Regions from separate parts of the Streptomyces sp. NPDC001231 genome, predicted to be linked through region 3. Evidence: riboswitches for the same ligand, from Rfam matches in the RefSeq annotation. Region 3 holds a riboswitch; each other region holds the start of a gene.
The links. Region 3 has a riboswitch for cobalamin ahead of ACFY3J_RS04145 (cobalamin biosynthesis protein). Riboswitches for the same ligand answer to the same signal wherever they lie in the genome.

Region 1: another riboswitch for cobalamin. It lies ahead of ACFY3J_RS00310 (prenyltransferase/squalene oxidase repeat-containing protein); the one in region 3 lies ahead of ACFY3J_RS04145 (cobalamin biosynthesis protein).
Region 2: another riboswitch for cobalamin. It lies ahead of ACFY3J_RS33485 (ribonucleoside-diphosphate reductase subunit alpha); the one in region 3 lies ahead of ACFY3J_RS04145 (cobalamin biosynthesis protein).

The regions. Positions count from the first base shown of each region.
Region 1 covers NZ_JBIAXS010000001.1:59,015-63,393, reverse strand. The annotation lists gene ACFY3J_RS00320 (CbiQ family ECF transporter T component) at 1-438, opposite strand, end outside; gene ACFY3J_RS00315 (SCO2322 family protein) at 431-1,075, opposite strand; gene ACFY3J_RS00310 (prenyltransferase/squalene oxidase repeat-containing protein) at 1,072-2,292, opposite strand; cobalamin riboswitch at 2,402-2,530, opposite strand; TPP riboswitch at 2,656-2,831, shown strand; gene ACFY3J_RS00305 (TetR family transcriptional regulator) at 2,831-3,454, opposite strand; gene ACFY3J_RS00300 (glycosyltransferase family 4 protein) at 3,673-4,379, shown strand, end outside.
Region 2 covers NZ_JBIAXS010000038.1:16,611-20,989, forward strand. The annotation lists gene mctP (monocarboxylate uptake permease MctP) at 1-933, shown strand, start outside; gene ACFY3J_RS33480 (GNAT family N-acetyltransferase) at 1,012-1,518, shown strand; cobalamin riboswitch at 1,564-1,718, shown strand; gene ACFY3J_RS33485 (ribonucleoside-diphosphate reductase subunit alpha) at 1,841-4,207, shown strand; gene ACFY3J_RS33490 (ribonucleotide-diphosphate reductase subunit beta) at 4,207-4,379, shown strand, end outside.
Region 3 covers NZ_JBIAXS010000002.1:305,580-309,958, forward strand. The annotation lists gene cobN (cobaltochelatase subunit CobN) at 1-31, opposite strand, end outside; gene ACFY3J_RS04140 (cobyric acid synthase) at 28-1,536, opposite strand; gene ACFY3J_RS04145 (cobalamin biosynthesis protein) at 1,533-2,474, opposite strand; cobalamin riboswitch at 2,574-2,711, opposite strand; gene ACFY3J_RS04150 (hypothetical protein) at 2,886-3,110, opposite strand; gene ACFY3J_RS04155 (inorganic phosphate transporter) at 3,144-4,379, opposite strand, start outside.

The DNA.
Region 1 (4,379 bases), on a different contig from region 3:
GACCAGCAGCGTGGCCAGCTTCAGACCGTCGTACAGGGCGAAGACGACCGCCTCGGCCGTGACCCGGCCGCCCAGGCGGATGCCCTGCGCCCAGTGCGGCAGGGGGACTTCGGGAAGGGAGACGATCACGTGCGAGCCGGGAATGGGCGAGCCGAGCACGACGGCGAAGACGAGGCGGATGACGAGGACGGCGAGGGCGAGCCGGACGAAGGCGGTGTAGGACCGGGCGGACGGCGTGTCGGGGCGGCAGCTCACCACGACGTAGCCGGAGACCGCCAGCAGCAGGCCGAGCAGCAGGGGATTGGTGGTGCGGGTGGCCGCGGTGCCCAGGGCCAGCGCCCACAGCCACCAGGCGCCCGCGTGGACACCGGCGGAGCCGCGGGCGGGTGCGCCGCCGGAGCGGCCCGCCCGCCCGCGGTCCCGCACGGCGTCAGGCATCCCTGCGCCGCCGCGCCTGCCAGACCGCCGCCGCGCCCAGTACGACCACCACGGCACCTCCGGCGAGGAGACCCACCGAGGGGCCCTCCTCGCGCGGCTCGTCCGCGGCCGGCTGCTCGCTCCCGCCCGCCGTCACCTGCTCGCCGCAGCCCTTCTGCGGATAGCCGGAGATGGCGCACAGCAGGGCGTTGGCGTCGTACCGCAGCGGTTTCGCGACGGCCGCCAGGGCCTCCGCCGTGGTCGCGTCGGACGGCACCCGGGCGCACACCGTGCGCGGCGCCGGCGGGGTCTCGCCGGCCGGGGCGTCCGCCTGGACGCCGAAGTCGAGGACGAGCGCCACCCGCTTGCTGCCCTTCTCGGCGGGCGTCTTGACGCAGATGGCCTCGAAGTCGGCCGTCCCGCGCGGCTTGCTCGCGTCCTGGGAGTCCTCGCTCACCGAGAAGCGGAAGCCCTGGACGTCGCCGTCGGACGGACGAGCGGTCGACGGGCCCTCGGTGGCGTACGTCCACTTCCCGCCGTCGCGGTCCCAGAAGGACCAGTACCGGTAGCCGGTGGCCTGCGCCTGACCGGCACCGGCCACCAGCAGGAGCGCGGCGGCGAGCAGCGGTGCGCCGAGCGCCCGGAGGCCGCGTGTCACGGCTGCCCCTGCTTCTTCCGGCCGCTCAGCAGGAACCCGATGCCGATGCCCGCGACGAGGAAGACGCCGACGGTCCACCAGACTCCGTAAGTGGAGTTGTCCTTAGCGATGTCCCCGGCACCCTCCTTGCCGACGGACTCGGGGGCGGGCCCGGTCGCGTTGAGCCGCTCGACCAGGTCGACACCGCCGAAGTCATGCGGGTCGGCGTCGGCCGCGTACGCGGCGAAGACGAGCTGGGCGTAGGCGGCGGGTCCGCTCTGCTTGGCCCACGCCTCGGAGTTCTTCTCCAGCCACTTCAGCGGCTTCTGCGCCTGCGCGGGCCCGCTCTGCGCGGCCAGGGCGACGACCGTGTCGGCGGTGTTGCCGAAGTCGGGCTGGTCGGTGGCACCGGGGAGGGAGGAGGTGAGGTGACCGTCCTTGGCGACGGCCTGCGTGAGGTACGAGGCGCCGTTGGCCGCGGCCCGGTCGGGGCTGGGCTTGCCCGAGTCCTCGCAGCGGGCCTCGGCGCCCTTGGCGTTGCCCTTGGGGGCCATGCCCTGCCCGAGCGCGGCGACGACGGCGGCCGCCGTGGCGTCCGCGTTGGCGGCGAGCTTGCCCTTCTTGTCCGGCTGGTAGGCGAAGGAGCCCGCCCCGTCGCCGGAGCACGGCAGGGCGAAGGTGAGCAGGGCGTCGTAGGGGGACTTGCCGTCCTTGACGACGCTCTCCGGCTTCTGCCCGACGGCGGCGAGCGCGCCGATCACGACCGAGGTCGAGTTGGTGTCGCTGGGCCCGCCGGGCGTGTACCCCCAGCCGCCGTCCTTGTTCTGCACGGACTTCAGCCAGGACACCGCCTTGCCGGTGACCGTGTCGTGGCCGCCGAGCGCGGCGAGGGCCTGCACGGCGGCGGCGGTGCTGTTGGTGTCGACCATCAGCTTGGCGTCGCAGGCCTTGCCCGGCTCGGCGCGGAAGGCCGCGAAGGAGCCGTCGGCGCACTGCTGTCCGGTCAGCCAGTCCACGGCCTTGGCGGCGGGCCGCACATCCACGGTGTGCTGCGCGAGCAGCGCCAGGGACTGGCGCCAGACGCCGTCGTACTGGGGGTCGGTCGTGCCGTAGAGCCCCGCCGGAAGAGCCGGCGACGACGGGGACGGGCCGGCGGACGTGTCTGCGACGGCGGGGGCCGCGCTGCCGATCACGGCGACGGCGGCGGCCAGGGCCGCGGCGCTGCGGCGGAAGTTCATGATCGGCGGGTGCCTCTCCCTGCGGGGAGCCGGACAGCACGGGACACCCCGGCGGCTCGGCTCCGTATACCTCGACGGTGCGATGCGCCGGCGGACTGCCGACACGCATGAGCCGGTCACGTCCCGTCCCGGGCATTCCGGCTCGCCGCCCTCGCGGGACGGCTCACGGCTGCGGGTCAGCGCCGGATTTCCACCGGCTTCCCCCCGAACGGGTGTGATGACGACCCGGTCACTCTACCGGCCTACCGGAAAGGCCCCGAGGGGTGGCCGATGCCCGTCTCGTCCGGCGCGGGAGAAACTGAAAAAATCTTCGGATTGGGGGGTTCCATCCGGTGCGGGAGGATTTATTCTGTAAGTGGCCTACGAGGCGAGTGAGGGAGTTCAACCGGAGTAGCCGACTTTGGCGAGACGCTACGGCATCCGCTGAGGCCGACGTCGACGGTCGGGCTGAGAGGCCGGAAGGTAGCAGTCGGACCCGAAGGCGACCCCCATTACCTGATCCGGGTAATACCGGCGAAGGGAACCCGTCTCGTAGGTCCTATTCGTGCGCCACGGCGGGCGTGGTCAGGTCGATCAGACGGCATGCCGTCCCTATGTCGGCCTTCGCCTGGGCGAGGGAGGCGCGGCCCGAGAGCCAGGTGATCAGGGCCGAGAGCCAGGTGTGCTCGATCACGCGGACCGCGGAGAGCTGCTCGGCGGTGGGCTCCTCCAGGCCCATGGCGTCCAGGATGATCGCGGTGGTCTGGCGGGAGACCTGGTCGACCTCCGGGCTCACGCTGCGGTCCGCGAAGGTCAGCGCGCGGACCATCGCGTCCGCGAGGTGGGGGTCGCGCTGGAGGGCGCCGAAGGCGCGCATCAGGGTCTCCGCCACCCGCTCGGCGGCGCTCTCGCCGGCCGGCGGGTTCTTGCGCAGCGTGCCGTGCAGGCGCTCCAGCTGGTCCTGCATCGTGGCGACGAGCAGGTGGACCTTGGACGGGAAGTACCGGTAGAGCGTGCCCAGGGCCACCTGCGAGGACTCCGCGACCTCCCGCATCTGCACGGCGTCGAAGCCGCCCCGGGCGGCCAGTTGCGCGCTCGCGCGCAGGATGCGGCGGCGACGGGCCTCCTGCCGCTCGGTGAGGGGCGGTGAGGCCGACCGGGAGGTACTGGCTCGCGCAGGCATGGATCCCGTTCCGTGACAGTCGGTGAGGCAGGGGCCGGCAGGGGGACCGGACCGCGGGCGGTGGCGCGGGCCGTGGTGCGAATCACCCGATCCGCTGCTCACAGCGTGGCTACCTGCCGGTAGATTCGGAGCCTCCTGAACGATCAAGTCTGAAACTTGTTCTAGATTAGCGTCCCGACGTAATCTCGCGGGACAGTGCAGCCAGAAGGGGGGCCGGAGTGACCGCTGAGCCCAGTCAGGCGGGGTCCCCGGCGGACCTGGCAGTGGACGGCGAGCGACCGCTCGGCATAGCGCTCCTCACCTACAAGGGAAACCCGTTCTGCGGCGGCCAGGGCGTCTACGTACGCCACCTCTCGCGCGAACTGGCCCGCCTCGGTCACCGGGTCGAGGTGATCGCCGCCCAGCCCTACCCCGTTCTCGACACCCTCGACACCCTTGGTGAGATCGCCGGCGACGGCCCCGACGGCCGGCTGCGCCTGACCGAGCTGCCGAGCCTGGACCTCTACCGGCAGCCGGACCCCTTCCGCACCCCGAAGCGCGACGAGTACCGCGACTGGATCGACGCGCTGGAGGTCGCCACCATGTGGGCCGGCGGCTTCCCCGAGCCGCTGACCTTCTCGCTGCGCGCCCGCCGCCATCTGCGCGCCCGGCGCGGGGAGTTCGACATCGTCCACGACAACCAGACCCTGGGATACGGGCTGCTGGGGGACGTCGGCGCGCCGCTGGTCACCACCATCCACCACCCCATCACCGTGGACCGGAAGTTGGAGCTGGACGCCGCCGAGGGATGGCAGCGGCGCTGGTCCGTACGGCGCTGGTACGCCTTCACCCGTATGCAGAAGCGCGTCGCGCGCCGGCTGCCCTCCGTGCTCACCGTCTCCGGCACCTCCCGCCAGGAGATCGTCGACCACCTCGGCGTGCGCGA
Region 2 (4,379 bases), on a different contig from region 3:
TTCGCCAAGGCGGACCAGAAGTTCAGCGAGTCGGGGACGGGCGGTCTGGTGCCGGCGGCGGCCGGCCAGTGGACGTACGCCACACTGGCCCTGGGCTCCGCGCTCGCGCTGTTCATGTACCCGCACTCGATCACCGCGACGCTGTCCTCGCGCAGCCGCGAGGTGATCCGCCGCAACACCACGATCCTGCCGCTGTACTCGCTGATGCTGGGCCTGCTCGCCCTGCTGGGCTTCATGGCGATCGCGGCGGGCGTGCAGGTGAAGAACGGCCAGCTGGCCATTCCGCAGCTGTTCGAGAACATGTTCCCGGACTGGTTCGCGGGGGTGGCGTTCGCGGCGATCGCCATCGGCGCGCTGGTACCGGCGGCCATCATGTCGATCGCCGCCGCGAACCTGTTCACCCGCAACATCTACAAGGACTTCCTCCGCCCGCACGCGACGCCGAAGGAGGAGACCCGGGTATCCAAGATCGTGTCGCTGCTGGTGAAGGTGGGCGCGCTGGTCTTCGTCCTGACCATGGACAAGACGGTCGCCATCAACTTCCAGCTGCTCGGCGGCATCTGGATCCTGCAGACCTTCCCGGCCCTGGTCGGCGGCCTGTTCACCCGCTGGTTCCACCGCTGGGCGCTGCTGGCGGGCTGGGCGGTCGGCATGGTCTACGGCACGGTCGCCGCCTACGGGGTCGCCTCGCCGACGCAGAAGCACTTCGGCGGCTCGGCGAAGGAGATCCCGGGCATCGGCGAGATCGGCTACATCGGTCTGACGGCGTTCGTGCTCAACGCGGCCGTCGCGGTGGTCCTGACCTTCGTGCTGAGGGCGGTCAAGGCGCCTGAGGGCGTGGACGAGACCCGGCCGGATGACTACACGGCGGACGCCGGCGACCCGGACGTCGAGGTGGAACTCCCGCCGGCCACGGCGGCGGCCCCGCGCTGACAACCGGGAGGGGCACCCCACGGGCCGCCGGAGAAATCCGGCGGCCCGCCGCCGTGCCCGTGCGGCACACTCTGGCGCATGGACATCGTGATCCGGCCGGTGGAACCCGGCGAGTACGGCACCCTCGGTGAGATCACCGCCCAGGCCTACCTCCGGGACGGGCTCCTCGACTTCGGTGAGAGCGACGAGTATCTCGGCGAGCTGCGGGACGTGGCCAAGCGGGCGGCCGCGGCCGAGGTACTGGTGGCGGTGGCGGACGGGAAGGTGCTCGGCGGCGTGACCTTCGTCCCCGGCACGGGCCCCATGGCCGACCTAGCCGGTCCCGGGGAGACCGAGATACGGATGCTCGCGGTCGCGCACACGGCGCGAGGCCGAGGCGTCGGCGAGGCCCTCGTACGGGCCTGTCTGGACCGGGCACGGGCCGTGGAGGGCTGTGTCCGCGTGGTGCTGTCCACCCAGAGCGCCATGCACACCGCCCACCGCATCTACGAGCGCCTGGGCTTCGTCCGCACGCCGGGCCGGGACTGGAACCCCCTCCCGCACCTGGACGACATCATGCTGCTCACCTACGAGTTGACATTCTGACACGTTCCTGAAGCGACACGGCACAACATATGGGGGTGCCCGACTCACTCAGCACAAGATGTATGCTCGTGCTCACTGTCGCCGCAGGGGAATCCGGTGCGAATCCGGAACTGTCCCGCAACGGTGTACTCGTGCGCGTATGCCCCCATGGGCCGCCACGAGCGTCAGTCCGAGGACCTGCCGACAGTGCGCCCGGCCGTCCGGTCCGGGTGCCCTGACGTCCGGGCTTCGTGGAATGGGCCGGTGGACGCGGCGCCGCGTGCGCTCGTGTGCTGCCCCCTGCCCTCGGCGAGGCCCCGTGCCGAGCGAGGGAGAGCTCCACGTGACCATCGCGCCAGCAGACCCGGTTTCAGCCACAGCTCCGGAAACCGACGGTCCAGGTGCCGTACTGCTGCGGACCCTGACCGAGCTGACCGCCGACCTCCCCGACGCCGACCCCGGCCGGGTCGCCGCCGCCGCGCTGCGCGGCCGGTCGGCGCGGGCCGACGAGGCCGAGTTGCGCGAGCTGGCCACGGAGGCGGCCGCCGGGCTCATCTCCGAGGACCCCGCCTACTCCCGGCTCGCGGCCAGGCTGCTGACCCTCGCCATCCGCGCCGAGGCCGCCTCCCAGGGCGTCGTGTCCTTCACCGACTCCGTCGCCGTCAGCCACCGCGAGGGCCTTCTCGCCGACCGGACCGCCGAGTTCGCGCGCCGGTACGCCGACCGCCTCGACGCGCTGATCGACCCGGCCGCCGACGACCGCTTCGGCTACTTCGGCCTGCGCACCCTGCACAGCCGGTACCTGCTGCGGCACCCGATCACCCGCAAGGTGATCGAGACGCCGCAGCACTTCATGCTGCGGGTCGCGGCGGGTCTCGCGCAGGACGACACCGCGCGGTCGGTCGACGAGGTCGAGGCGCTCTACGGGCTGATGAGCCGCCTCGACTACCTGCCCTCCTCCCCCACGCTCTTCAACTCCGGTACGCGCCACCCCCAGATGTCGTCCTGCTACCTGCTCGACTCCCCCAGGGACGAGCTGGACTCGATCTACGAGCGCTACCTCCAGGTCGCCAGGCTGTCCAAGCACGCCGGCGGCATCGGCATCGCCTACTCCCGCATCCGCTCCCGCGGTTCGCTGATCCGCGGCACCAACGGGCACTCCAACGGCATCGTGCCGTTCCTGAAGACCCTGGACGCCTCGGTGGCCGCCGTGAACCAGGGCGGCCGGCGCAAGGGTGCCGCCGCGGTCTACCTGGAGACCTGGCACTCGGACATCGAGGAGTTCCTGGAGCTGCGCGACAACACCGGTGAGGACGCCCGCCGGACGCACAACCTCAACCTCGCGCACTGGGTTCCGGACGAGTTCATGCGCCGTGTGAACGCCGACGGGCAGTGGTCGCTGTTCTCCCCCGCGGACGTGCCGGAGCTGACCGACCTGTGGGGCGAGGAGTTCGACGCCGCGTACCGCGCCGCGGAGGCGCGTGGCCTGGCCAGGAAGACCATGCCGGCCCGCGACCTGTACGGCCGCATGATGCGCACCCTCGCGCAGACCGGCAACGGCTGGATGACCTTCAAGGACGCCGCCAACCGCACCGCCAACCAGACCGCGCAGCCGGGCCACGTCGTCCACTCCTCCAACCTCTGCACGGAGATCCTGGAGGTCACCGACGACGGCGAGACGGCGGTGTGCAACCTGGGTTCGGTCAACCTCGGCGCGTTCGTGGCCGGCGGTGACATCGACTGGGAGCGGCTGGACGAGACCGTCCGCACCGCCGTCACCTTCCTCGACCGCGTGGTGGACATCAACTTCTACCCGACCGAGCAGGCGGGCCGCTCCAACGCCCGCTGGCGGCCGGTGGGCCTGGGCGCCATGGGTCTTCAGGACGTCTTCTTCAAGCTGCGGCTGCCCTTCGACTCCCTGGAGGCGAAGGCCCTGTCCACCCGTATCGCCGAGCGGATCATGCTCGCCGCGTACGAGGCGTCCGCCGACCTCGCCGAGCGTGACGGCCCGCTGCCCGCCTGGGAGAAGACCCGTACGGCCCAGGGGGTGCTGCACCCCGACCACTACGACGTCGAGGTGACCTGGCCGGAGCGCTGGGCGGCCCTGCGCGAGCGGATCGCCGCCGTCGGCATGCGCAACTCGCTGCTGCTCGCCATCGCCCCGACCGCCACCATCGCCTCGATCGCGGGCGTGTACGAGTGCATCGAGCCGCAGGTCTCCAACCTCTTCAAGCGTGAGACGCTCTCCGGGGAGTTCTTGCAGGTCAACTCGTACCTGGTGAACGATCTGAAGGCGCTCGGCGTCTGGGACGCCCGCACCCGCGAGGCGCTGCGCGAGGCGAACGGCTCGGTGCAGGACTTCGCCTGGATCCCCGAGGACGTGCGGACGCTGTACCGCACGGCGTGGGAGATCCCGCAGCGCGGCCTGATCGACATGGCCGCGGCCCGCACCGCGTTCCTGGACCAGTCCCAGTCCCTGAACCTGTTCATGGAGACGCCGACCATCGGCAAGCTCTCCTCGATGTACGCCTACGCCTGGAAGCAGGGCCTGAAGACGACGTACTACCTGCGTTCCCGCCCGGCGACCCGCATCGCCCGCGCCGCCCGGGCCCAGGCTCCCGCCACCGTCCCCGTCCAGCAGACGGCACCGGACGCCGACGCGATCGCCTGCTCCCTTGAGAACCCCGAGTCCTGCGAGGCCTGCCAGTGATGACCAGCACCAACCGACGCCAGAACCTGCTCGACCCGGGCTTCGAGCTGACCCTGCGCCCGATGCGCTACCCCGACTTCTACGAGCGCTACCGGGACGCCATCAAGAACACCTGGACCGTGGAGGAGGTCGACCTCCACTCGGACGTCGCCGACCTCGCCAAGCTGAGCCC
Region 3 (4,379 bases):
CGGCGGTCGACAACAACAACACTGTGCTCATGCGGGCGCTCCCGGTGGAATGAAAGGCAGTCCTTGCGGCGCGCCCGACTCGATGAGCCGCCAGAGCGCGTCCGTGTCCGCGTGCTGTTCGATCAGGTCGCCGAGCCGGTCGAGCTGCTCCTCGCGCAGCGCGGCGAACGAGGTGTCGGGCGCCGGCACGAAACGGCGTCCGGCGGCAGTGGCCACCTCGCGCAGGAACGCGCGCCGGAAGCCGTCCGACTCCAGTGAGCCGTGCCAGTGCGTGCCCCAGACGGCCCCGACCCGGCAGCCGTCCAGGAAGGCCTCCCCGCCGGTGACTTCGGCGACCCCGTGATGGATCTCGTATCCCTCGACCCGCTCGCCGAGGGCTTCGCCCCGTGGCCGGGTGAGGGTCTTCTCGCGGGCGAACCTGACCCGTACGGGCAGCAGGCCCAGCCCGTCGACGTGTCCGCACCGGCTCTCCACGTCGTCCTCGATGTGCTCGCCGAGGAGCTGGAAGCCGCCGCAGATGCCCAGCACCGGCCGCCCCTGGGCGGCCCTGCTCGCCAGGGCCCGCGCGAGCCCCCGCTCCCGCAGCCATTCCAGCGCCCTGACCGTGCCGCGTGTGCCGGGCACGACGACGAGGTCGGCGTCGGTCAGTTCCTCGGGCCGGTCCACGAACCGCACGACGACGCCCGGTTCGGCGGCGAGCGCGTCCACGTCGGTGAAGTTGGACATCAGCGGCACGGCGCAGACGGCGACCCGCAGCACGTCCTCCCCGACCGGCGGCGCCACGGTGGACTCCCGCACCGCGCCGCGCAGCGACACCCTCAGTCCGTCCTCCTCGTCGATGCCGAGCCCGTGCCGGAACGGCAGCACGCCGTACGTACGCCGGCCGGTGAGCCCGTGCAGCATGTCGAGCCCGGGTTCGAGCAGCGAGACGTCCCCGCGGAACTTGTTGACGAGGAACCCGGCGACGAGTTCCTGGTCCTGCGGCGACAGCAGTGCGAGCGTGCCGAAGAAGGAGGCGAAGACGCCGCCGCGGTCGATGTCGCCGACGACGAGCACGGGCAGCCGCGCGCCGCGCGCGATCCCCATGTTGACGATGTCGGTCCGGCGCAGGTTGATCTCCGCCGGGCTGCCCGCACCCTCGCAGATCACCGCGTCGTACGTGCCGCGCAACTCGGCGAGGCAGTCCAGCACGGTGCCGAGGAGCTTCTGCTGCCGCCCGCCGTGGTAGCCGCGCGCGCTCAACTCGCCCACCGGCCTGCCCAGCAGCACGACCTGGCTGCTCTGCTCGCCGCCCGGCTTGAGCAGCACCGGGTTCATCAGCGCGGTCGGCTCGACCCGGCACGCCTGGGCCTGCATGGCCTGCGCCCGCCCGATCTCGGCGCCCTCCCGGGTGACGAACGAGTTGAGGGACATGTTCTGCGCCTTGAAGGGAGCGACCTTCACACCCTGGCGCACCAGCCACCGGCAGATCCCGGCGGTGACGACGCTCTTCCCGGCGTCGGAGGTGGTGCCGGCGACGAGCAGACCGCCACTCATGACGTCCGTCCTCTCTTCAGCAGCCGTACGCCCGCGCACACGCCGAGCGCGAGCCAGCCCACGCGGCGGGAGAGCCGTACCGCGCGCTCGATGTCACCCGGATGGACGGCACGTCCGGCGTTGTTGAGCACCGGGCGGTGCTCCACGCGCCCGGCGTACGAGAGCGTGCCGCCCAGCCGTACCCCGAGCGCCCCCGCGAACGCGGCTTCCACCGGACCGGCGTTGGGGCTCGGGTGCCGGCCGGCGTCGGCGCGCCAGGCCCGTACGGCACCGCGCGGGTCGTCGCCCGCGACGGCCGCCAGGGCGGCGGTGAGCCGCGCCCCCGGCCATCCGGCGAGGTCGTCGAGCCGGGCCGAGGCCCAGCCGTAGCGGCGGTACCGGGGGGACTTGTGCCCGACCATGGCGTCCAGGGTGTTGACCGCACGGAAGCCGAGGAGGCCCGGCACACCGGCGGCGGCGCCCCACACCAGCGCGCCCACCACCGCGTCGGAGGTGTTCTCGGCGACGGACTCGACGACGGCCCGGGCGATCCCGTCGGCGCCCAGCGCCCGCGGATCGCGCCCACACAGATGCGGCAGCCGCGCCCGGGCGCCCTCGACGTCCCCGGCGTCCAGCGCGCGCCCGATCTCCCGCGCCTCACGGGCGAGGGAGGTCCCGCCGACGACGGCCCAGGTGGCGGCGGCGGTCAGCGCGACGGAGGCGGTACGGGAGGAACGCGCGACGGACGCGGCCAGCGCGGCCGAGCCCAGGACACCGCCCACGCACACGGCGGTGTGCAGGGCGCCCCAGCCGCGGTGGTCCCGCCACAGCGCGCGTTCCACGGCACCCGCGGCCCGTCCGAACACGGCGACGGGGTGCCCGCGGCGTGGATCGCCGAGGAGCAGGTCACCGAGGAGGCCGGCGGCGGCGCCGTACGCGAAGTCGCGATCGGCACCCATCGGGTCAGCCGGTCGTGCGGTCGGTCGGACAGACGGTGGTGAACCTCGGTCGGCAGCCGCGCATGGCGATATGTGTCCTCACTCAGGGTGTCCACGCCCTGGTTCGACGAGACCGGCGGCGAGAGTTCCTGGCTCCCGGGGAAGTTCTTCCCCGGTCACAGTGGCGGGACCGCGCCGGATTCGCACCGGACTTCCTCTCCTGCCGCCGTACTTGGCTCCGGCAGTCCACCACGCACCGCGAACACCCGTCAACCTGCCGTTGACCTGCGCAGGGGTACTGAGATGAGGCACACACCGCGGGCGCCGGGAACCAGAAGACCCGCCCTTCCCGGGCCGCCGTGGGGACGGTCCGGGAAGAGCGGGTGACGTGAGGGGCGGGACCCGGACCCGGTTGCCCGGGTCCCGGCCGGGTCAGGCCACGATCAGGTAGATCCCGTAGGCCACGGCGGCGGCGCACGCGGCGAAGCAGGCGTAGGCGCCGGTGACCGCGAGGGCCCCGCCGCCGTGGCCCTCGGCGACGGCCCGCTCGCGGCGGGAGAGACCGGCGATGCCGAGGGTGAACAGGGCCACGAGGCCCACCGTGACGCCGAGGCTGACGCCGAAGACGGAGCCGAGGGCCACCCAGTCGATCTTCATGGTGCTTCTCTTCCTTCTACCTGTGGCGCGGGCTCAGACGGCGGCGGCCGGCGGGGTCGCCACGGACGCGGGATCACCGGCGGGCGCGGAGGCCTGGGCGGGGATCGTGGCCTTGAGCTCCTCGGTCACCGGGGAGGCCGGGGGCGGGGTGACGGCGGCGATGGCCTGGGTGACCACGCCGGCCGGCTCCTCGGTCTCGTTGACGTTGGTGTGGTCGACGACCTCGCGGCGGGAGATCTTCCAGATCGCGGCGCTGGAGGCCACCAGGAACGCGGCGACGAGCCAGGTGCCCCAGTCGCCGAGGCGCGTCACCGCCTCCGCGCCGGCCGCGACCAGGGCCGCGGCGGGCAGTGTGAGGGCCCAGGCGACGGCCATGCGGCTCGCGGTGGACCAGCGGACCACGCCGCCCTTGCGGCCCAGGCCCGCGCCCATCACCGAACCGGAGACGACGTGCGTGGTGGAGAGGGAGAAGCCGAGGTGGGAGGAGGCCAGGATGGCGGTGGCCGCGCTGGTCTGGGCGGCGAAGCCCTGCTGCGGCTGAAGGTCGGTCAGGCCCTTGCCCATGGTGCGGATGATGCGCCAGCCGCCGATGTAGGTGCCGAGCGCGATGGCCAGGCCCGCCGAGAGGATGACCCAGGTGGGAGGGTTGGAGCCGGGGGCGAGGGCGCCGCCGGCGATCAGGGCGAGGGTGATGACGCCCATCGTCTTCTGCGCGTCGTTGGTGCCGTGGGCCAGCGAGACCAGGCCCGCGGAGGCGATCTGCCCGGCGCGGTGGCCCTTCTCGGCCGCCTTGCCGTTCGAATTCGACTTACTGCCGATGCCGTACGACAGCCGGGTCGAGACCAGCGCGGCGAGACCCGCGACGACCGGGGCGGCGACCGCCGGGATGAGGACCTTGGTGAGCAGGACACCGCCGTGCACGGCGGTGAAGCCGGCCGAGGCGATGGTGGCGCCGATCAGACCGCCCATGAGGGCGTGCGAGGAGCTGGAGGGGAGTCCGACCAGCCAGGTCAGCAGGTTCCAGAGGATCGCGCCCACCAGGGCGGCGAAGATGACTTCGGGACGGATGCCGTTCTCGTCGACGAGACCCTTGGAGATCGTGTTGGCGACTTCCACGGACAGGAAGGCGCCCACCAGGTTCAGCACGGCGGACATGGCCACCGCGACCTTGGGCTTGAGCGCACCGGTGGAGATGGTTGTGGCCATCGCGTTTGCGGTGTCGTGGAAACCGTTCGTGAAATCGAACGCGAGTGCGGTGATCACCACCAT